2 regions of the Solibacillus daqui genome follow, and region 1 is predicted to be linked to the other one. Evidence: riboswitches for the same ligand, from Rfam matches in the RefSeq annotation. Region 1 holds a riboswitch; the other holds the start of a gene.
What was found. Region 1 has a riboswitch for glycine ahead of O7776_RS11290 (amino acid permease). Riboswitches for the same ligand answer to the same signal wherever they lie in the genome.

Region 1 (4,221 bases):
GCATTACAATGGGGTGAAAGTTACGCTCAAGCTAAAAGTGCTATGTTAAAAAGGGACTTTGAACTAAAGCGAACAGCTCAAATTGTCGCAACATATAATGGAAAGGTTGTAGGATCGCTTGATGTTATTGAATCAGCAACTACAGCAGAAATTGATAATTTGTTCGTTTTGCCAGCCCATCAAAAGAAAGGGATAGGTACAAAACTTCAGCAATTTGTTATGAAACATTACTCGGAAAAAATAATTATTTTAGTTGCTGATGGGGACGATACACCGCGCGAAATGTACACAAAACAAGGCTATTCCTATATAGGAAAGCGATTTAGTGCATTAAAAACATTATTGGGTTAATAAATGTGCTTGAGATAACTTTAATTCTCAAGCACATTTTTTACGAAAAAGGATAAATTCTCTGATGAAACTTACATGTATAAGGTGTTCAAGTTCGAATAAAACGATACATTTTATTGAATTGTTTAGATAAGAACAGAGGAAGGCTGAACTTTTTTGCCGTTCATGCTACTAATCCATTACTAGAAAAGGAGTTGATTTTTATTGAAGAACTATTTCTTATTATTAAGCATATTACTGGGAACTTTTTTAGTAGGATGTACAGAAAAACAGAAAGAACCTGATACAGATGAAGATGTATCATCTCCAATTGAACAGCCTATAGATATAAATGAACTAAATTATGAATTACTAATGCACTTGGAATTTATACCACATGAAGTAGGGACTTCTATGACATTAATTCAAGATGAAAAGCTATATCAAAGCTGGGCAGAGATATTCCACTTTGATGAGACACCTGTTATTGATTTTGCAACAGAAGAAGTATTATTTGTGACAGAATATTCAAATGGCTGCGGGCTAGTTTTTGATACGTTAACGCAAAAAGAAGATACGCTTCATGTGAAGTTAAATTTCCCTGAAGAAATTCGTACACAAAAATCAATTGCATGTAATGATATAGCAATGCCAAATTCATATGTAATCAAACTAAAAAAGACAAATGCGACAAAAGGTACATTAGAAGATCCGTACGCCATTCGATTAGAAAATGTAAATATAGAAATTTAATGACCTCACAATGAGTATTTTTCAATACAAAATTTAGAATTAAGGACACTCAGATAATATAATTCGTTCTGCTACGCTACGGGGCATGCTTTCCTGGGGGCGTGGCTACAACTAACTATATGCTTGCCACTACGGCGGCAAGTATATAGTGGATTTTCCGCACACGCTTAATCCCCAAGGAGTCCGCCCCTTCTCTTCGCGGCACTCTACTATAAAACTAGAGTTGGTTATTATTACAAAGTGTTTGAATTAAGTGTGCTGAATTGAACTTTGTAATTGAAATATAGTCTACATTCGTCTAAAAATGATTTTATTTACAGAGCTAATTTTTAATTATAGAGAAAATGTTATAAAAAACGTACTACTTTATCCATCACCGCCGCCTCGCGATAGCGCAAGCGGCAGCATTTTGCGCTATTAACTATATAGGAAAAAGTAACATTTTAGTTTTGCGGGCCTTGCATGCGGCATTAAAGACAGTAGTATGGACACGTACCACGTGACCATAATGCTGTCATGCCGTAGCCCGCCAAAATTAAGTAACACTGCACTTAATCCATTTTTTGTTAGTAAATTTGCTCATTATCATTAATGACATTGAAAGGTTTCACTGAAAACTCAATAATTATTTTCAATGTAACATTTTTTTGCATGTAATATTGCTTTTATTTGAGTTGAATTTGTTGAAAAATCGATGTATTTGCTAATTCTCTAGTCGTCGTGTTAGTCGAGGTTATTGTAATAATGAAAGATTACTGCTAGTATTAGTTATTGTACAATAATAGTATTGGCGCGAACAATTCTGTGGATGGAAGATGCCGGAAGCGAATTGTACAATTGAATATTATCAAGCAATGATCGCTGTGGATAACACTACAGACGGGAGCAGTTTCTGGAGAGAGCGCATGAAGCGTCGCCGAAGGGTTCACTATCTCAGGCAAAAGGACAGAAGAGTAATGAGAGACGTTATTATTCTTACGTAAACAGGGACTAGTCAATATACTAGTCCCTTTTCTAATTTTCAGAAAAATTACTTGATGACCGCGAAGATAACTATTATTTGAGCCACAAAAGTGGTATGCAAATATATCTTTTGGAGGAAATCGTCTTGGAACAACCAGAATTAAAGCGCGACCTTAAAAATCGCCATGTACAATTGATTGCGATTGGTGGAACGATCGGAACGGGGTTATTTTTAGGGTCAGGGAAAGCGATCGCACTAGCAGGACCATCCATTATTTTTGCCTACTTAATCGTTGGTATTGCCTTGTTTTTTGTTATGCGTGCGTTGGGAGAATTACTACTTTCGAAAGGTGGCTATTCATCATTTACTGAATTTGCCACTGAATATTTAGGTGATTGGGCAGGCTATGTAACAGGCTGGACGTATTGGTTTTGCTGGATCATGACAGCGATGGCCGATATTATTGCGGTTGGTATGTATACACAATATTGGTTTGATGTACCTCAATGGGTGCCGGCAATTGTATGTTTAGTTGTGTTATTAGCCCTGAACCTATTAACCGTTAAATTATTTGGAGAATTAGAGTTTTGGTTTGCGTTAATTAAAATCATTACGATTGTTGCATTAATTGCGATCGGAATAGTGTTACTTGTTATTGGTTTTGAAACAGAATCAGGCAAGGTAGCCGTATCGAATCTTTGGGAGCATGGTGGGCTATTTCCGAACGGAGCATTTGGCTTCTTAATGGCATTCCAAATGGTTGTCTTTGCATTTGTAGGTGTAGAGCTAGTGGGTGTTTCTGCAGCAGAAACAGCAAATCCACAAAAAAATATTCCTTCTGCCATTAACAAAATTCCAGTACGTATTTTATTATTCTACGTAGGTGCGTTATTCGTTATTTTAACGATTAATCCATGGGATACTTTAAGCGCAGCAAGCTCGCCATTCGTGCAAGTGTTTGCATTAGTCGGCATTCCTGTTGCAGCAGGCTTAATTAACTTTGTTGTGTTAACATCTGCTGCATCAGCAGGAAACAGTGGGTTATTCTCTACAAGCCGAATGCTATTTAGCTTAGGTAATAACAATCAAGCACCGAAAGCATTTGGTAAGCTAAATAGAAATCACGTGCCGCAAAATGGATTGTTGTTATCTTCAATCGTCGTTTCGATCGGTGCATTACTAAGCTATTTAATGCCTGAAAATGCATTTAATGTCGTGACAACAATTAGCGCGATTTGCTTTATCTGGGTATGGGGTATCATTTTAATCTCACATATACTGTATAAAAAACGTCATCCTGAATTGCATAAAGCATCGATTTTTAAAGCGCCTTTAACGCCATTTGTGAACTATGTAGTCTTGGCATTTTTCGTATTTCTACTAGTAGTAATGGCCATTTCTGAATCAACACGCACAGCGTTATTATTAACACCTGTTTGGTTTGTCATGCTATTCGTGATTTATTTTATGCGTAAAAAATAGTTAGAAGGATTTGTCCTAGAAGTATTTCTGGGACAAATCCTTGCGCCGAGGTTGGAGGCTAGCGCGAAGCTAGTCATGGATGCGTTGTCAAAGGATTTGACGCTTTTAGCATTCGCTCTTTCCTTCTAACCACCGCAGAAGCACTGCCCTTAAGCGGTTTATTTAACACATGAACGATGGTCAGCCCGAAAAGTATATACTTTTCGGGTTGATCTTTATTTAGATTACGTCCCTAACATTTGAATATGCAAAAAGAAAAACAAAATGTTATTCGTAGATTTTGTTTTAGATCAAATCAATAGTGAAAAATAGTTGTCCAGTTTTCGCTCGAAATTGGATAGTTTCAGTTGATTGCGGATAAAAGCTACTGAATAACTAAATATACAGAAAAAAATTTTTTTCGGCTATCGAAATTCTTGTTATGATGGTAACAGTTTTGTTTATTTGAAATAATAACAGTTTGCAAAATGTAGCAGCTTGTTCATTTCTAAAAGGAGTTTTATCAGTGAGTATTAAAAAAGCGAATTTTTTATTAGTACTAGTTACGGTAGCGTGGGGAGCATCGTATTTATTTACAAAAACAGCTGTGATGGAGCTAGAGCCATTTACATTGATTGCCTACCGTTTTTTAATAGCGTTTGTCATTACGGCAATCGTATTTTGGAAACGAATTAAACAGGTTACAGCACAAA
Region 2 (4,221 bases), 210 kb from region 1:
TGGTACTTTACGCATTAATTTGTTTGTTACTGCGAAGAAACCACAGTGAGGACCACCGAATGCTTCAGCGATACCGAATGGTTGTGCATCACCAACTGTAATGTCTGCGCCTAATTTACCTGGTGGTGTTAATACGCCAAGTGCTAATGGGTTTGAAGAAACGATAAATAACCCTTTTGCATCATGTGTAATATCCGCTAATGGCTGTAAGTTCTCCACTTGGCCAAAAAAGTTCGGATATTGAACGATTACACCAGCAGTTTGATCATCTACTAAGCCTTTTAATGCTTCGATGTCTGTTACGCCGTCTTTTGTTGGAATTGTAATAACTTCAATTGATTGACCATATGCATAAGTCGCAACAACATCTTTATATTCTGGGTGTACTGCACCAGAAACTAATAATTTTTTACGACGTGTATGACCTGCTGCTAACATACCAGCCTCTGCTAAAGACGTACCGCCATCATACATAGAAGAGTTTGCTAAATCCATACCTGTTAATTCAGCAATCATTGTTTGGAATTCAAAAATCGCTTGTAATTCCCCTTGAGAAATTTCAGGTTGGTATGGAGTATATGCTGTGTAAAACTCTGAACGAGAAATTACATGATCTACGATAATTGGTTTGTAGTGATTATATACCCCTGCACCAAGAAATGATACGTTTGTTGCTGTATCTTTGTTTTTTGCTGCTAATTGTGCTAACTCTTTCATTAAAGCTGCTTCTGATTTTGCTTCTTTAATGTTGTATTGGCCTTTAAATCGTACTTTTTCTGGAATGTCTGCGAAAAGTTCATCGATTGTAGCAACACCAATAGTTGCTAGCATTTCTTGCTGATCTTGTTCCGTCATTGGTAAATAACGATGTTTCATTACATAACCCTCTTTTCAAAAGTTTTATTTATTACGTTTATAAAATGGTGTTTCAACAATTACTGCTTTTGCGAGTTTACCGCGAATTTCGATTTCTACTTCTATTCCGACTTCAGCAAATTTTGCGTCAATTAATACCAACCCGATGTTACGCTTTGTCATTGGCGATTGTGTACCAGTTGTCACGATTCCAATTTCTACGCCGTCTTTAAATACTTTATAGTCATGACGTGGAATCCCTTTATCAATCATTTCAATTCCAACTAACTTACGCGGTAAACCCTTTTCTTTTAATTCGATTAATGCTTGTTGACCGATAAATTGTGGCTCTTTCGCTAATTTCACTGCAAAGCCGATACCCGCTTCAAGTGGAGTAATATCTTTTGATAATTCTTGACCGTAAAGTGGTAAGCAAGATTCAAAGCGCAATGTATCACGAGCACCTAAGCCTGCTGCTACAACACCTTTGTCTTTACCAGCTTCTAAAATTTTGTTCCAAAGATCCTTGATTGCTGCTGGTGTCCCGTAAATTTCAAAACCGTCTTCACCAGTATATCCAGAGCGGGATACAAGAACTGAATAACCGCCAACTGTTACGTTATCTTGGAATTTGAAATACTTAATAGTTGATAAATCTGTGTCCGTTAATGTTTGTAAAACTTCTTCAGATACAGGACCTTGCAATGCAATTTGAGCGTAGTCAGCTGATGCATTTGTTAGTGTTACATCACCTTCAACATGTTGTTGTAACCATTCAAAATCTTTTTCAATATTTGCAGCGTTAACACAAAGCAAATAACGATTATCTTCTAAACGGTACGTTAATAAATCATCTACAACGCCACCATTTTCGTAGCAAAGCGCACTATATTGAGCTCCACCAATTGCAATTTTTGAAATATCATTTGATAACATTTTTTGTAAGTAGCTTAACGCATCTGTACCTTCTACAAAAATTTCACCCATGTGAGATACATCAAATAGACCAGCGCGATTACGAACTGCATCATGCTCTTCTTTAATTGATGAAAATTGAACAGGTAACTCCCAACCACCAAAATCAATTGTTTTGCCACCATATTTTGCATATTCATCGAAAAGCGGTGTACGTTTTAACTCATTTGTCATGTTCAAAGTCCTCCTTATTGTTATGTATTTTTTAGGTTTTTTAATATAAACCTGCTGGAAAAACACTTTTCGTTTCAAATAATGTATTTCCTATGTGGATATGAGAGTTGATAATCTCAAATCCACAAAAAAAAGACAGACGAACCCCTTATCAAGAGATTCTCTGTCCTTGCACCTGAAAGTTACACCTATTGTTGAATTTCGATCACACAATAGGCTTTCCCCTTTGGTGGCTGTATTGTACTAATACAGCACTCTCCAGAGTTGCGTCCAATACGAGTCTTTTTGCCTGAGAGATTCATAGCACTTGCTACTTGCTCCTTCGGCGACGTGACTTCACGTTCTCTCCCCGTATCATCATCCGCGTTAGCTTCAATTAATTAAATCATTAAGATTACTCTCAGCAATATCCTAACATTGAACGCTATATAAACGCAATCTTTTTTTAATTTTACTTCAAAACCGAACGATTATTGATTTTATTGTTTTTTCATTCGCCTTTCAAACGATTTACCTGAAATGCAATATACTCTACAATTTGACGTAATGTACGACTGGGAGTTAAAACCTGTATATGACCTGCATCACGATAAGATCTCCGTCTGTTGTTATACAGTATTTCTAATTCCTGCTCGGTGGACTTTTGGACAATTGGACGGTTTTTATCATTACGGATTCGCATATAAATGTCCTCAAATTTAGCATCCAGGAAAAATACTAATCCTGTGTGACGCATAATTTTACGATTTTCTTCATTGACTGCTACCCCTCCGCCAGTGGCAATTATGCATGCTTCATCACGAAAACTTTTCAAAAATTCCGTTTCTATTTCGCGGAACCGCGCCTCACCGAATTTTTCAAAGAGTTCAGGAATCGACATTCCCTGTTGTCGGACAATTTCATGATCCATATCATAATAAGGCATTTTCAAGTAATAACTTAACCGTCTACCAATTGCACTTTTCCCGCATCCCATAAATCCTACTAAATATATTTTTCGCATGCCAATCACCTTCTTCTAATTACGAACTACTCCATCTAACTTTACTCACTATTAAGTATATTTATCGTAGCACGAACGTAAATAGATTCCAATGAATTATATATCATAAATTGGCTAGAAAATGCATTTGTATAAAATAAAGCAGCTCCCGTAACAATAAATAACAAAAAAACTGCTAAAAGAAATAAAAAGCCACGTTCATTCACGAGGTAACGGCAAAACAATGACCCTTTCCCGTAATTTCCCATCTTGTGTCACAACTTTCATAATAATTTCATTTCCTTCTTGTCTATATTGTAAACCTTGCACGTTTGGAAGCATGATTTCATTGCCGCCCTTATTTGAACGTTTACGCACGTGATTATTCGGCTGTTCAATATAAAATTCACGATTATCTGGATCATTAGCTGGCTCTAACATCAATATTTTAGGCGAAACAATTTCCCCTGATATAGAATTTTCATTGTATTGATGCACATCATAGACAAAAAGTTCCCAATTTACATCATGCTTTATTTGGTTAATATTTTGAATATCTCGCACCCAAATAACAATCAATAAACTAATCGAAGCAAACAATACGAGCACAGCTAAATGAAATAAACTTTCTAATAATGTAAAGCCACGCTGATTTTTTATTTTCGAAATTAAACACATCGCTCCTTTATCACTCCATTTAGCTCATATGTTACACATATTTGTCCCTCATTATAAATCCATGAATAGAATGTGCCTTCAATTTGCTGATCACCTGACACTTCTTGATATCGTTTGTATTTTAATGCACCATTGAATGCCACTTCTGCAGCATGTGCTTGTTTTTGTTGTATGGTAATATTTTGTTTCATATTAAAGGTGATCGGAATCAATGTTGACGTTAGAAAAAATAAGATTACTGCTGCTAGAAGCGTATCCACAAGAGTTAATCCTGTCTGGTGTTTCAATAACATTTTTTAATATCTGCCTCCCTTTGCCCATATTAATTGTAAAGTGATAAGCATAATTATTGAAATGGTACATAATCGTACCACTGCTTCGAATATTCCCGCTATTATTAAATAATATTTTTGAGTGAGTCGTTGACAAAAAAATCTCAATGCCTGCTGGTAATTCTTGATCAAATAGAACTTCATCACGCTGCGAAAAATTCCTAACGGTTATTCTACGACAATTAAATACTTGGAATTCATAATTGGATTTTGTTTCAATGGCCT

Region 2: it holds a riboswitch for glycine, as region 1 does, so the genes downstream of both, gcvT (glycine cleavage system aminomethyltransferase GcvT) here and O7776_RS11290 (amino acid permease) in region 1, are expected to answer to the same signal.

Annotation. Positions count from the first base shown of each region.
Region 1 covers NZ_CP114887.1:2,332,290-2,336,510, reverse strand. The annotation lists gene O7776_RS11300 (GNAT family N-acetyltransferase) at 1-351, shown strand, start outside; gene O7776_RS11295 (dehydrogenase) at 556-1,083, shown strand; glycine riboswitch at 1,966-2,042, shown strand; gene O7776_RS11290 (amino acid permease) at 2,192-3,529, shown strand; gene O7776_RS11285 (DMT family transporter) at 4,035-4,221, shown strand, end outside.
Region 2 covers NZ_CP114887.1:2,540,205-2,544,425, forward strand. The annotation lists gene gcvPA (aminomethyl-transferring glycine dehydrogenase subunit GcvPA) at 1-876, opposite strand, end outside; gene gcvT (glycine cleavage system aminomethyltransferase GcvT) at 901-2,004, opposite strand; glycine riboswitch at 2,166-2,268, opposite strand; glycine riboswitch at 2,272-2,365, opposite strand; gene O7776_RS12325 (shikimate kinase) at 2,495-3,007, opposite strand; gene comGF (competence type IV pilus minor pilin ComGF) at 3,206-3,664, opposite strand; gene O7776_RS12335 (hypothetical protein) at 3,655-3,855, opposite strand; gene comGD (competence type IV pilus minor pilin ComGD) at 3,857-4,221, opposite strand, start outside.